Linked DNA regions of Actinopolymorpha cephalotaxi. The protein of the gene in region 3 interacts with the protein of the main gene of each other region in a pairwise test. Links are inferred from orthologs where the notes say so. Each region holds a gene or a part of one and is shown on either strand. Other genes may lie near its edges.

The links.
Region 1: the proteins of FHR37_RS17565 (region 3) and FHR37_RS12125 interact in binary tests that used the Bacillus subtilis proteins (3 or more experiments, as listed by UniProt). The link is inferred for Actinopolymorpha cephalotaxi from one-to-one orthologs.
Region 2: the proteins of FHR37_RS17565 (region 3) and FHR37_RS05580 interact in binary tests that used the Bacillus subtilis proteins (3 or more experiments, as listed by UniProt). The link is inferred for Actinopolymorpha cephalotaxi from one-to-one orthologs.

Annotation. Positions count from the first base shown.
Region 1 is NZ_JACBZA010000001.1:2,702,829-2,707,119, forward strand. The notes cover bases 637-3,636. They hold FHR37_RS12125 (ABC transporter permease), read left to right. Parts: upstream 637-1,524; coding sequence 1,525-2,748; downstream 2,749-3,636. Other genes in these bases: FHR37_RS12120 (ABC transporter ATP-binding protein), read left to right, coding at 637-1,528; FHR37_RS12130 (ABC transporter substrate-binding protein), read right to left, coding at 2,878-3,636. In the rest of the region: FHR37_RS12115 (DUF4193 domain-containing protein), read right to left, coding at 1-172; more of FHR37_RS12120, read left to right, coding at 524-636; more of FHR37_RS12130, read right to left, coding at 3,637-4,291.
Region 2 is NZ_JACBZA010000001.1:1,222,661-1,226,872, forward strand. What follows is about bases 711-3,631. They hold FHR37_RS05580 (MMPL family transporter), read right to left. Parts: upstream 3,316-3,631; coding sequence 1,105-3,315; downstream 711-1,104. Other genes in these bases: FHR37_RS05575 (TIGR03668 family PPOX class F420-dependent oxidoreductase), read right to left, coding at 711-753; FHR37_RS05585 (MarR family winged helix-turn-helix transcriptional regulator), read left to right, coding at 3,420-3,631. Also shown: FHR37_RS05570 (ABC transporter ATP-binding protein), read right to left, coding at 1-12; more of FHR37_RS05575, read right to left, coding at 331-710; more of FHR37_RS05585, read left to right, coding at 3,632-4,022; 23S rRNA (adenine(2503)-C(2))-methyltransferase RlmN, read left to right, coding at 4,068-4,212.
Region 3 is NZ_JACBZA010000001.1:3,993,192-3,998,814, reverse strand. What follows is about bases 746-5,077. They hold FHR37_RS17565 (efflux RND transporter permease subunit), read right to left. Parts: upstream 4,747-5,077; coding sequence 946-4,746; downstream 746-945. Other genes in these bases: FHR37_RS33465 (MarR family winged helix-turn-helix transcriptional regulator), read left to right, coding at 4,914-5,077. In the rest of the region: FHR37_RS17570 (GuaB3 family IMP dehydrogenase-related protein), read left to right, coding at 1-614; more of FHR37_RS33465, read left to right, coding at 5,078-5,426; FHR37_RS17555 (succinic semialdehyde dehydrogenase), read left to right, coding at 5,467-5,623. UniProt on the Bacillus subtilis protein: Required for self-resistance to surfactin, an antimicrobial lipopeptide surfactant produced by B.subtilis. Also required for swarming motility.

The DNA.
Region 1 (4,291 bases), 1.3 Mb from region 3 along the record:
GTTCCTCGTTCGAAAGGTCGGCGCCCGGGAGCTCGAACGTCTCGGCCACCTCGGCCTCGTCGACGTCGACCTTCCCGGAGTTCTTGTCCATGCGCCGCGCCTTGAGCTCCTCGATGCTGTCCTCGGAAAGCTCCTCGTCCGTCTTGCGTGGCGCGTCGTAATCGGTGGCCATCGTCCCTCTTCCCCCTGGCTCAGCGGGTCTTGCGGTGTGCACGTCGTTGTGCGCTGTGTGTAGCTGTGTGTAACGGGACCCTCGGTCTGCGGCGCTCGGGCAGCGGGTCCGGACTGCTTATCGAGCACCTAACGCTCGGCGGGCTCAACTTGTGCCCGATCCGGGGCGCAGATTCTGCCTTACCCCGCTCCGGGCCGGAGGCACCTGGATCAGGTGTCGTCGATCTGGTCGTCGAAGGCACGGTTTCACCCGCCGTTTGACATGCGCGGCGCCCGGATCCTACCCCGGGTCGATGACAAACCGTCCCCGAGGATGACCTGATTTGCCACGAACGCCTGAAAGTCTTGCCTGGTGCTTGAACTCGTGGGTGTCACCAAGCGGTACGGCGACCGCGTCGCCGTCGATGATCTCTCCTTGTCGGTCGGGCCCGGCCAGATGTTCGGCTTCGTCGGAACCAACGGCGCGGGCAAGACCACGACGATGCGCATCCTGATGGGCGTCCTGGAACAGGACGCCGGGCAGGTCCGGTGGAACGGCCGTCCCGCCGACGCCGACGCCCGGCGAAGCTTCGGGTACATGCCCGAGGAGCGCGGGCTCTACCCCAAGATGCGCATCCGCGAACAACTCGTCTACCTCGCCCGGCTGCGCGGCACCGCCCCCGACGTCGCCGCACCCGCGGTCGAGGAACTGCTGGCGGAGTTCGGCCTGGCCGACCGCGGCGGTGACCGGGTGGAGGCGCTCTCCCTCGGCAACCAGCAGCGGGTGCAGCTGGCCGCGGCGCTCGTCCACGACCCGGCGTTCCTGGTGCTGGACGAGCCGTTCTCCGGCCTGGACCCGGTGGGGGTCGACGCGCTGGCCGAGATCCTCGCCCAGCGCGTACGCCGTGGCGTGGGGGTGCTGTTCTCCTCCCACCAGCTCGATCTGGTCGAACGCCTCTGCGACGCGGTCGGCATCATCGCGGCCGGCCGGATCGTGGCCACCGGCACGGTCGAGGAGCTGCGGACGCACAACCGCCCGCGCCGCTACCTCGTCGCGGTCGGTGCGGGTCCGGGCTGGACCGCCGGCGTTCCGGGCGTCGAGGTGGTCGCCGAGGACCGGCGTGACGGCAGCCTGGCCACCACGGTCGAGCTCGCCTCCACGGTCGACCCGCAGCACCTGCTCGACGCCGCCCGCGCCGCCGGTCCGGTGCACGAGTTCCGGCCGCTCATCCCGAGCCTGGTCGACCTTTTCCGCGAGGTCGTCTCCGAGGAGCTCCCCCAGTCCCCCGCCGGCGCCGCCACTACCAATGGCACCGACCGCACCGACGGCACCGACGGCAGCCACCGCAGCCCGGCCACCCAGGAGATTCCGGCATGAGCGCCCCACTGACCATGGTCGAGGCCACCCGCACGGTGGCCCGTCGCGAGCTCACCGAACGGCTGCGGGACAAGTCGTTCTGGGTCTCCACCGTCATCACGCTGCTGATCCTCGGCGTCGTCCTGTTCCTCCCGAAGCTGTTCGGCGGTGACGACACCTACCGGGTCGCGTACGCCGGACCCGACGCCGACCAGCTCGCCGCGTCGGTGAAGACCCAGGCCACCGCGCTCGACGTGACGGTCGAACGCGCCCGCTACGCCGACGAGGCCGCGGCCCGCGCCGCCGTCACCGACGGCAAGCTGGACGCGTACGTCGGCACCGGCACGGTGATCGTCAAGGACAAGCTGGATCCGCAGATCGGCGCGGCGATCCAGACCGCACACCGCGACGTGGCGGCCGGTCAGCGGCTCCGCCAGGCGGGCCTGGACCCCGCGGCGGTCCAGGCGGCCCAGCAGGTCGCGCCGCTCGCGGTCGACGCGCTGGACCCGACCGACCCCAAGGCCGACCAGCGCGGCCAGATCGCGTTCATCGGCAGCATCGTGCTGTACGGCCAGCTGATCGGTTACTGCATGTGGGTGGCGTTCGGCATCGTGGAGGAGAAGTCGAGCCGGGTGGTCGAGCTCATCCTGTCCGCGATCTCCACCAAGGCGCTGCTGGCCGGGAAGATTCTCGGGATCGGGCTCCTCGGGTTCGCCCAGCTGGCCCTGATCGCGGCGTTCGGCCTCGCGCTGGGCAACGCCACCGGCATGCTGAACGTCACCGCCGACCTGCTGGTCCCGGTCGGTTTCGTGTTGTTGTGGTTCGTGCTCGGCTACGGCTTCTACAGCTCGGTGTTCGCCGCGAGCGCGGCCCGGGTGTCGCGCCAGGAGGAGCTGCAGAACGTCATCACCCCGGCCAGCATGACCATCATGGTGTCGTTCTTCGCGACGTTCTACGTCAACTCCAACCCGGACTCCCTGATCTCGCGGTTGCTCTCGGTCCTGCCGCCGTTCTCGGCGCTGTGCGCGCCGGTGCGGATGGCGCGGGGTGACGCACCGCTGTGGGAGATCGGGCTGGCCCTGGTGCTGATGCTGGCCGCGATCGCCGCGCTGGTGGTGAGCGGCGCACGGATCTACGAGGGCGCGATCCTGCGGATGGGCGCCAAGATCTCCCTGTTGGACGCGTGGCGCGGCGCCCGGAAGGGCTCCTCCACCCCGGCCTCCGTCGAGGCGACCAGCTGAGTCGAGACCACCAGCTGGCCGGAGCGACAACAGGGAACGGCCCCCACCCTCTCGGGCGGGGGCCGTTCCCTGTTCGCTGCTCCGCGACTACCTGACCAGACCTACTTGACCGGGCCTATCTGACCGGGCCTACTTGCCGGCCGGCTTCAGGTCGCCGGACAACATCAACATGATGGTGAAGTTGTCGGCGTACGGGGAGTTCTGCAGCAGCGGGTCGCTGTCGGCCGGCCACTTGTCCACCCGGACGCCCTCCAGGCACGGGTTGTTGCCGTACCGCTCGAACAGCGGCACGATCGGCAGCAACTCGTTGAACACCACCGCCGCCTTGGCGACGTTGCGCTTCTGCTCGGCCTCGTCCAGACCCTGAGCCGCGGACAGCACGACCTCCTCGAGGTCCACCTTGCCGTACGCCTTGGTGGTCTGCTTCAGCTCGAAGCCCATGCCCTTGCCGCCCTGGTTGGCGGCGATCGGGATGTTGTGTGTGAACAGGTCGGCGACGAAGGCGAAGTGCGGGTGCGGCTGGGAGGAGGTGCCCCAGCCCTGGATCGCCAGCTCGAAGTTGCCCTTGTCCACGTCGATCGGCTGCTGGGTGAAGGTGACCCCGCGGCCGGTGACCTTGATCCCGAACGCCGACAGCTGCTTGGCGGCGTTCTCACCGGCCGCCGACCAGTCGGCGAACTCCGCCGGGAAGGTGAGCTCGTACGACGCCGGCTTGCCGTCCGGCTTCATCCAGGAGCTGCCCTGCTTCTTCCAGCCCGCCTGGGTGAGCAGGTCGGCCGCCTTCTTCGGGTCCAGCTCGTACTTGTCGAGCTTGGACTGCTCGGCGTCGGTCAGCCAGTCCGGCACCTGGTTGTCGGAGAAGCCGGTCATGAACTTCACGCCCTTGCCGGAGTCACCGAGCGCGAACGTGCCGTTGTCGTTGCGGTTGATCGCGTGCGCGATGGCCTGGCGGACCCGCGGGTCGCGGAACTCGGGCAGCTTGGCCTGGTTGAAGAAGATCGCCGGGCCGGAGTAGACCGGCGGCCGGATGATCCGCATCCCCTTCTTGATCGCCTGCTTCTCGGTCGCCACCGGGAAGCCGTGGGTGGCGTAGTCGACCTGCTTGCCGAGCACCAGCGGGGTGATGGTGGGCACCTCGCCGTTGTAGAGCACGATCCGGTCGAACAGCACCTTGTCCGTGGCGTAGCCCTTGTCCTTCTTGAGCAGGGTCAGCTGGGCGTTGGTGATGCTGTTGAAGTCGAACGTGAAGGGGCCGCTGCTGATGAACTCCTTGGCGGGGTTCTTCGGGCGGTAGCCCTGCAGGTCCTCGTTCAGCTTCTTGCCCTCGGGGCTGTCGAGGTCCTTGCCGCCGCCGAACAGGTCCTGCGCGCGCTTGGCGAACTTGCCGTAGGTCGCGTCGGAGAAGATCGCCTGCCGGATGGCGTACCGCTCCAGCACCGTCGACGGCTTCTTCATCGAGAAGACCACGGTCTGGCCGTCGGTGGCCTTCACGTCGTCGATCAGGTCCCACTCGACCTGGCGCATGATCCGCCGGCACCAGAAC
Region 2 (4,212 bases), 2.8 Mb from region 3 along the record:
GGGCGTGGCCACGAGCTTCCTCCGACGAACAACGGGGTGGGGGGTCGCACGATCGTGTCCGGTGCCGGCGCCGCGCGTGAGACCAGGACTTTCTAGCACGAAACCTGGGCTGTCCGCCAAGGGGATTCTTGGGAAAATCAGGCTGTCGGTGGTCGCTGGTAAGGTGCGCCACACGAATTCTCTGCCCGGCGTAACACGAATTCTGCGTCCGGCGGAAAGAACGAATTCCGGCGGTCCGTTCACGGCAATTCGAACGTGGACCGGAAATCCCGCAGCGACACCGATAGCACCGATATCACTGATATCACCGCTGCGGAAGTCGGCGCCGGCTCATTCGGTGTACGCCCAGCCGGTCCAGCGCTCGACGTGGACTCTGATCACCGGGCCGGCCGGCGGCGTCTCGGCGTACTGCGCGTACTTCCCGCTCAGCAGCCGGACCGGCTCGGCGCGTTCGGCCGCTTCGGTCACCACCTCGGCCCGGCCCTCGGCCCGTGCCCACCACAGCCGGCTCCAGTCGCCGTCGTCGTAATGGTCGGCGAGCAGTGACACGTGCGGATTCTCCGTCACCAGGCGAAGTCGGTGCAGGCGCTGCGTCGTCTTCGGCTTGTGGTCGACGGCTGTGAGAACCAGGTCGCCGGCCACGGCGAACGTCACCACCACCACGTGGGGCCGGTTGTCCCCGTCCACCATGGCCAGTGCGGCGGTACGGCTCGCCGCGAACCGCCGTCGCGCCTCCTCACCGGTCAGCCGCATCGGCGCCGCCTCCTCCTGCCGCCCGCTCCTGCCGCCAGGTCCTCCGCCGGAGCGTATCCCGCGCGGTCGGCGCGGCGGGGGGCCCGCACGGATTCGTCCACCCGTCACGGCGCCGAGCCGAAACTCCGTACCGCCGTACGAAATGACACCCGGTGACCGTGGAGGGTGCCGCCTGCGAATTCCCGCAACGTCCGCAGACGTCAGGGCGGATCGGTCGGGAGCTCTCGTCCGAGAACTCATTTCCGAAATTCAGTTCCGTTATTGAATTCGCTGGAATGGCCCGGCCCGAATTCTCGGCTGGTATCGGGCCCGGAATTCAGCCGGACGCTCCTTGCCCGGCCTTTCCGCACCTCAGGCCCGGTGCGCCTCGCGGTGGGCGACCTCGGGACGCCCCGGCCACCAGAATCGCCGCCCGGTCAGCAGCACCAGGGCAGGTACGAGCACCGTCCGCACCAGCAGGGTGTCGAGGAGTACGCCGACGCCGACCACCACGCCGATCTGGGTGAGCGTGATCAGCGGCAGTACCCCGAGCACCGCGAAGACCGCGGCCAGCAGGATGCCCGCGCTGGTGATCACACCGCCGGTGACGGCGAGTGCCCGCAGGACGGCCCGGCGGGTGTCGTGCCCGCCGACGGTCTCCTCCCGGGTCCGGGCGATGAGGAAGATGTTGTAGTCCACGCCCAGCGCCACCAGGAAGAGGAACGACAGCAGGGGTACGCCGACGTCCAGCGCCGGGAAGTCGTACACCGTGCGGAAGATGTACCAGCTCGCTCCCAGCGAGGCGAAGTACGACGCGACCACGGTGAGCACCAGCAGGATCGGCGCGACCAGGGCGCGGAGCAGGATCACCAGCACGGTGAACACGATGGCCAGGACGAGCGGCACCACCACCCGGGTGTCGCGCGCGGTGGCCTGGGCGACGTCGTAGGTGCCCGCGGTCTGCCCGCCGACCAGCGCGTTCGCGCCGTCGATCCCGGCCAGCCGGTCCCGCAGCCGTTCGATGGTGGCGTCGGACTCCGCGGTGCCGGCGCCCGCCTTCAGGACGACGGTCGTACTGGCGTACTTCGCGGTCCGGTCGGCCTCGGTGGCGTCGGCGACCCCCGGAACGCCCGCGGCGGCGTCGCGGACCTGCGGCCCGGTCCCGGCGCGGGAGATCACGGTGAGGGGTTCGACGGCGCCGGCGGGCAGCACCGACTGCAGCGTTCGCTGGCCGAGCACCGCCTCAGGGGTCTTGCGGAACGACTCCGCCTGGGAGAGCCCGGTCTGTACGCCGAGAACGCCGGAGGCCAGCGCGACCAGGACGAGTACGCCCCCGACCGCCACCATGCTCGGCCGGCGCGCGACCAGCCGGCCCAGCCTGGCCCAGCCGCCGTCGCGTTCCGCGGCCGCCGGGGAACCGGCGCGGGGGACCAGCGGCCAGAACAGCCAGCGGCCGGGCAGCACCAGCGCGGCCGGCAGGACGACCAGGCCGAAGAACATCGCCGTCACGATGCCGACCGCACCGGCGAACCCGAGGCCGCGGTTGCCGGTGAGCTCGGCGGCCAGGAGGGTGAGCAGGCTGAGCGTGACGGTGGTGCCGCTGGCCAGGACGGCGGGCGCGGTGGCCCGCAGTGCGCGGCCCATGGCGGCGAACCGGTCCTCGTGCCGGTGGAGTTCGTCGCGGTAGCGGGAGACCAGCAGCAGGGCGTAGTTGGTGCCCGCGCCGAACACCAGCACCGACAGGATGCCGCCGGTGGACGCGTCGACCTGCACGTTCGCGATGGGGGCGAGGATCCCGACCAGGACGGTCGCCAGCCGGTCGCCGGCGCCGACCACCATCAGCGGCACCAGCCACAGCACCGGACTGCGGTAGGTGATCAGCAGCAGGACCGCCACCACGGCGGCGGTGACCAGCAGCAGCCTGGTGTCGGCGCCGTCGAAGACCTTGGCCAGGTCGGTGGTGAACGCGGGCGCGCCGGTCACCTGAGCGCGCAGCGGCTCGGTCAGGTCCTCCGACGCGGTGCTGCGGATCGCGGTGATCTTCGCCGACGTCTGCTCGGTCCCGAGCTCGGTGGAGAGGGGTACGGCGACGGTGGCGAGCTTCCCCTTGGGGTCGAACTGCGGCTTGGCCGGCCGGCCGCCCAGGCCGAGCTTGCCCAGGTCCTGGGCGGCCCGCTGGATCCGGGTGCGGTCCTGACCGGTGAGCGAAGTGCCGTCGGAGTGGCTGTAGACGACGATCGCCGGTGCCACCGCGCCGGACGGCAGGCCGTCGACGATCTTGGCGACCTTCGCCGACTGGGAGTCCTCGGGCAGCCCCGATCCCGCGGTGTCGGTGGTGGTGGCGTCGGACGGGCCGAGGGTGAACGCCGCCCCGAGCCCGGCGAGGGTGAGCAGGAGAACCAGGACGGGGAGCGGTGCGCGCCGTCGGGCCGGCGTCCGCGAGTGCTCGCCGTGGTGGCCGTGCCGGTTCTCGTGGTTGTCACGCTCGCCGTGCCCGTCGCGGGTGGTGCGCTGTCGGCTGGTGGCGGCGGCAGCGGCAGCGGTGTCCTGGTGCGCGCCGGATCCACGGTCGGTTCGAGACAAGGTGCCCTCACGGTCGTGCTCGCCCGGTCACCCCTGGAGGTGGGCCGGCTCCCATTGATCGCTAAGTTACTTAGCGACCGCTCAACCATGTCAGACTTGGCTCCATGGGGCAACCGCACACCGGCCAGGCCGGCCGGCCTGACGCGCCCGGAGCGCCCGATCGGCCTGACGCGCCCGGCCGCTCGGGTGACGCCGAGGACCAGTCGCGCCCCGACCGGCCCCGCGACGACCTCTCGCTGGCCCTCCGGGACGTGCTCGACCTGAACCTCCTCGTCCGGGGCGCGCTGGCGCGGCGCCTCGGGATGCCCCTCACCGACGTGGAGGCGGTCGAGCACGTGATCGCCGCGCAGGGCCAGACGCACCTGCGGGCGAAGGAGACCGGCGGCGCCGGCCTCGGCCCGGTCGAGCTGTCCCGCCGGCTCGGGATCACCTCCGCCGCGGCCACCCAGACCGTCAACCGCCTGGTCGCCGACGGGCACGTCCGGCGTACCCCTCATCCTGGCGACCGGCGCCGGCAGGTGCTCTCGGTCACCGAGTCCGGGATGCGCGACGTGATGCGGGAACTGCTTCCGCTGCTGGACCTGGTGTCCGCGGTCACCGCGGAGCGCTCCCCGGAGGAACGCGAGATCATCCTGAGCTATCTGCGGGACGTGGCGACGGCGTTCCAGGCCTATCTCCACCAGGAGGGGCCACCGGCGGGGGAGTGAGGGACTCGGGCCCGGTTGGCGTGCTGTGTGACACTGGGATCCGTCATGGCTGCTCCTGTTGATCTCGTCTTCGCCCCGCCGCGCCGCGGCCGGCCGCCCCGCCACCTCGCCGACCTCACTCCGGCCGAACGCCGGGATGCGCTGGTCGAGCTCGGCGAGCCCGCCTACCGCGCGCGCCAGCTGTCCACCC
Region 3 (5,623 bases):
TCTCCGCCGAGCACGTCTCCTCCCAGATCGAGCCGCTCAACCTCAAGCAGTTCATCTACGAGCTGGACGTGCCCGTGGTGGTCGGCGGGTGTGCGACGTACCAGGCGGCGCTGCACCTGATGCGGACCGGCGCGGCCGGGGTGATGGTCGGCTTCGGCGGCGGTGCCGCGCACACCACTCGCAGCGTCCTCGGCGTCGCCGTACCCATGGCCTCCGCGGTGGCCGACGTCGCCGCGGCCCGCCGCGACTACCTCGACGAGTCCGGTGGCCGCTACGTCCACGTGATCGCCGACGGTTCGGTCGGCCGGTCCGGTGACCTCGCCAAGGCCGTCGCCTGCGGGGCGGACGCGGTGATGCTCGGCTCGCCGCTGGCCCGCGCGCAGGAGGCACCCGGGCACGGGTTCCACTGGGGCCTGGAGGCACACCACGGCGAACTGCCGCGGGGAGCCCGGGTGGAGGTGGGCACCATCGGCACGCTGGAGGAGATCCTCTTCGGGCCGTCCCGGCGTTCCGACGGCACCATGAACCTCGTCGGCGCACTGCGCCGGGCGATGGCGACCACGGGCTACACCGACCTCAAGGAGTTCCAGCGCATCGAGGTCGTCGTCCAGTAACCCACGAGCCCCACAAGCATGCGAGCCGCCCCCGACCTGAGCGATGGTCGGGGGCGGTGCTGCGTTCGCCTGGTGCCTCGTCCGCAGGCCGGACTCGTCGGGCAGCCGAAGTGTCTCCACACTTCCCGACCGGGACCAGGGCCGAGTTGGAAGCGTGAAGCCGTACGGTGGTTCCGGCCACCCGGTCTCTTCACACTTCCACCTCGGACCGCACCGTGAGCCTCAGTGCGCCGCCAGGCCGGGCATTCTTCCGCGGAAGAATGCGTCGCCTCCCTGCGCTGACCGGTGCCGGATTCTTCCGCGGAAGAATCCGGCACCCGGGAGGGCCGGGTCAGCGGTCGTCGGCGGAGGGACGGTTGTCCGGCTCGGAGGGAGCCGTACGCACGATCACCTCGACCTGGACCCGGACCGGCTCACCAGGTCCGGCACCGTCCGCCGACGGGGGCCGGTCGGCGTTCACCGTCGTGACCGCGCTGCCTGCCACCGCACCCGCCGCACCCGACGCACCGCCGGCCATTGCCGCTCCGGAGGTGCCGGCCGGAGCCGGCGAGCCGTTCCCGGTTCGGCCACCCGCCGCAACGCCGTTGGCGTGCATGGCCGCTTCCTCGCCGCCGTGCTCGCCGTCGTACTCACCCGAACGCTCGGCCAGGTGGCTGTGCGCGGCGTGGTGGTGGGCCGCCGCCTGCGTGCTGCGGAGGTGCCCACCGGCGTGTCCACCGGCGTGTCCACCGGCGTGTCCACCGGCGTGTCCACCGGCACGTGCGTACTCGCCCTCGTCGGCGTACTCCTCCTCGCGCGCCTGTTTGGCATGGGCGCCGTTGCGGCGCGGCGTAGCGTCCAGCCGCGCCACGTCGCCCTCGCCCTCGCGGGTGTCGGTTCCCCGGCGCCGGCGGCGGCGTTCCTTGAACTCCTCCACCAGCGTGTAGAGCGTCGGCACCAGCACCAGCGTCAGCAGGGTGGAGCTGACCAGGCCGCCGATCACCACGATCGCCAGCGGCTGGGAGATGAACACCCCGCCGCCGGTGAGGCCGAGCGACATCGGCACCAGGGCGCAGATGGTCGCCAGCGCGGTCATCAGGATCGGCCGCAGCCGCCGCCGGCCACCCTCGATCACCGCCTCCCGCACACTCATGCCTCGGTCGCGGTACTGGTTGATCAGGTCGATCAGCACGATCGCGTTGGTGACCACGATGCCGACCAGCATCAGCATGCCGATCAGGGCGGGTACGCCGAGCGCGGTGTCGGTCGCCAGCAGCAGCCCGAGCGCGCCGGTGGCCGCGAACGGCACCGACACCAACAGGATCAGCGGCTGCACGATGCTGCGGAAGGTCGCCACCATGACCAGGAAGACGATCGCGATCGCGGCGAGCATCGCGATCCCGAGCTGGCCGAACGCGTCGCTCTGCTCCGAGCTCACCCCACCGAGCTTGTAGCTCGCGCCACCTGTCAACTTCAGCTTGCCCAGGGCGGTTTTCAGGTCGGTGGACACCTTGCCCACGTTGGAGGTGTTCGGGGTGGCCGAGATGGTGGCGGTGCGCTGACCGTCGGTCCGGGTCAGCTGCGCGGCCTTGGCGACCTCGGACACCTTGGCCACCGAGTCCAGCCGCACGGTGGTCCCGAGCGGTGTGGGCAGCGGCAGCCGGCGCATGGCCGCGAGGTCCTTGGGCGTCGTGCCGGCGTACAGCATCACGTCGCTCTGCTCGGAGTCCAACGTGACGGTGCCCGCCTGCTGCCCCTCGAACGCCTGGCGTACCGCCTGCCCGATCTGGGCCTCGGACAGCCCGGCCGCGGCCGCCTTCGCCCGGTCGACCTCGACCTGGACGGTCGGCCGCTCCGAGCTGAGGTTGTTGCTCACGTCGGAGGCGCCGTCGACACCGCGGACGGCCTTCTCCACCTGTGCCGCGGCGGTCCGCAGCGCCCCGGTGGTGGGCGCGGTGACCTCGACCTCGAGGTTGCTGGAGCCGGGCGGACCGGACTGTGCGCCCTCGACGGTGACCGTCCCCACCCCGGTGAGGCGGTCGAGGTCCTTGCGCAGCCGGTCGCGGAACACCGTCTGGTCGAGGCCATCCTTCGTGGTGAGGGAGAACGTCGCCTGGTTGGTCCGGCCGCCGGTGGAGAAGCTGCCGAACTCCGCCGTACCCACGGTCGTCTGGTACGACTCCACCTCGTCCAGGCCGGCGATCACCTTCTCCACCTTCTTGGCCGCGGTGTCGGTGGCGGCCAGGGAGGAGGAGACCGGCATGGCCTGGTTGACGGTGACGGTGTTCTGCCCGCTGTCGTCGAGGAAGTTGGTCTTCAGCAGCGGTGCGGCGCCGATCGTCCCGGCGAACACGAGCACGCCGACCAGCAGGGTGACCACCTTGTGCCGGGTGGTCCAGCTGATCACCGGGACGTACGCCCGCTGCAGCGGGTTGCGGCGTTCCTTCGCCACCGCCTCGGCCCGCACTCGCTCCTCGTCGCTGGGGTCGACGTTCGGGCGGCGCAGGAACCAGTACGCGAGGACGGGGATGATCGTCAGCGACACCAGCAGCGACGCGGCCAGCGCGATGCTCACCGTGACGGCGAACGGCCGGAACAGCTCGCCGACCTGGCCGCCCACGAAGGCGATCGGGGCGAAGACGCCGACCGTGGTCACCGTGGACGCGGTGACCGCGCCGGCCACCTCGCGTACGGCGTCCAGGATCGCCCGGAGCTTGTCCTCGCCGTAGGCCAGGTGACGTTTGATGTTCTCGAGTACGACGATCGAGTCGTCGACCACGCGGCCGATGGCGACGGTGAGCGCGCCCAGCGTGAGGATGTTGAGGGAGTAGCCGCCGGCGTACAGCCCGAGCATCGCGACCAGCAGCGAGAACGGGATGGAGACGGCGGTGACCAGTGTCGACCGCAGCGACAGCAGAAAGACCAGGATCACCAGGACGGCGAACAGCAGGCCGATCGCGCCCTCGGTCGTGAGCCCGTCGATGGACTCCTCGATGAACGGCGCCTGGTCGAACACCACCGTCAGCTTGGCGTTGCCGCCGATGGAGGTGCGCAGCTCGTCCAGCCGGTCCTGGACCGCGTGGGAGACGGCGACGGTGTTGCCGTCGGCGGTCTTGGTGACCGCGATGCCGAGCGTGGGCCGGCCGTTGGTGCGGGTGATCGAACTCGTCGGTGCCAAGGTCTCCTTGACAGTGGCGACGTCGGAGAGCTTCACCGGTGTCGGCGCGGCCGGGGCCGCCTGACCGGCCGCACCCGCGGACCCGGCGGACCCGGTGGACCGGGAAGATCCGGTCGCGGAGCCGCCACCCGGCTGCCCACCGGAGGTCTGTCCGGCACCACCCGCACCCGCCGAACCACCCGCACCCGCCGAACCACCCGCACCCGCCGAGCCCCCGGCACCGGCGGCACCGCCGCCCGGCAGCACCGGCAGGTTGCGGATGTCCGCGACCGAGGTGAACGGCGACCCCACGGACACCGACAGCGAGCGATCTCCGGAGTCGAACTGCCCACCCGGCACGTTGACGCCGTTGGCCTGCAGCGCGCCGACCACGCCCTGCAGGGTGACCCCGCGCGCGGCCGACTTCTTGTCGTCGAGGGTGACCGACACCTGCCGGTCGCGCACCCCGGTCACCGTCACCTGGCGTACGTCGGTGAGCTTGTCCAGCTCCGGAACCACCCGGTCGTCCAGTGCGCGGGCGAGGTCCTGCTGGCTCTGGTCGGAGCTGACCGCGAGCAGGACCACGGGCAGGTCGTTGAAGCTGCCGGCCTGAACGGTCGGCTGGACGTCGTTGGGGAGCTGCCCGGACAGCCGGTTGATCGACTGCTGGATGTTCTGCACGGCCCGGCCGATGTCGGTGCCGTAGGTGAAGTCGGCCTGTACGAGGGAGAAGCCGTCGCTGGAGGTGGAGGTGGTCTTGTCCAGGCCGTCGACGCCGGCGACGGCGGACTCGATCGGCTTGGTGACCTCGCGTTCGACGATGTCCGGCGAGGCGCCCGGGTAGACGGTGCTGATGTAGGCGCCGGGGATCTCCAGGCTCGGGATCAGCTCCTGCTTCAGTGCGCCGGTGGCGACCAGGCCGAAGCCGAGGATGGCGATCGAGACCAGGGCGACGAGGCTCCGGTAGGCGAGACTCAGTCTGGCCAGTCTGGACATGGGTTCCCCTCGGACTAGCTGCCCCGGCGGGCGCGACGTGCTGGTGGGCGGCCGGTTCCGACCGTTGCCGAGAATACTTCGCCTCGAACGGAATATCGTCGTCAGACGAGCTATTTCAGGGTCTTACCGGAGAAGATCCTCCGTAGGGACGAGAAGGGGTACGCGGCGTGGAGGACAGGGCTGGGCTGATTGCCCGGATCGAGGCGGCCGAGGACGATTTCCGTCAGTCCCTGCTGCGACTGTGTGGGGCGGACCTGTTCTCGGTCGACCTTACGATGACCCAGCTGCGGGCACTTTTCGTTCTCGGCGCGTCCGGGGCGCTGTCGGCGCACGACCTCGCCGACGCGCTCGGCGTGGGGCCCACCACGCTCACCGGGATCGTCGACCGGCTGCAGGTACGCGGCCTGGTCCACCGCATTCAGGACGGCCACGACCGGCGGATCCGGCGGGTGGATCTCACCGACGCCGGGCGGACCCTGCTGGGGGACGTGGACGAGGTGCGCCGGGCGTACCAGCGCAGGATGTTCGCCCGGCTGGACGACGACGTTCTGTCCGGGATGGCCACCGCCGTGGAGGCGCTGGCCAGGGTCTGCGCCGAGGAGGTGGCCGCCGAGCGCGGCGCGGGCGGCGGTGACTCCGGCGGTGACCCTGATCACCCGCTCGCCCGGTCCGCACCATGATCCGCGCCATGATCGCCCCGCCCCCGCCTAGGCTGGCACCATGACTGAGCGGGAACTCACCTCCGGCCGGGTGGCCGAGCTGACCGGCCGGGTGTTCGCCACCTCGGGGGAGACCCTGGACGCCGTCTCGCCCCTGACCGGCAAGCCGCTGGGCCAGGTGCCGGTGTCGAGCACCGACGACGTGGCCGAGGCGTTCG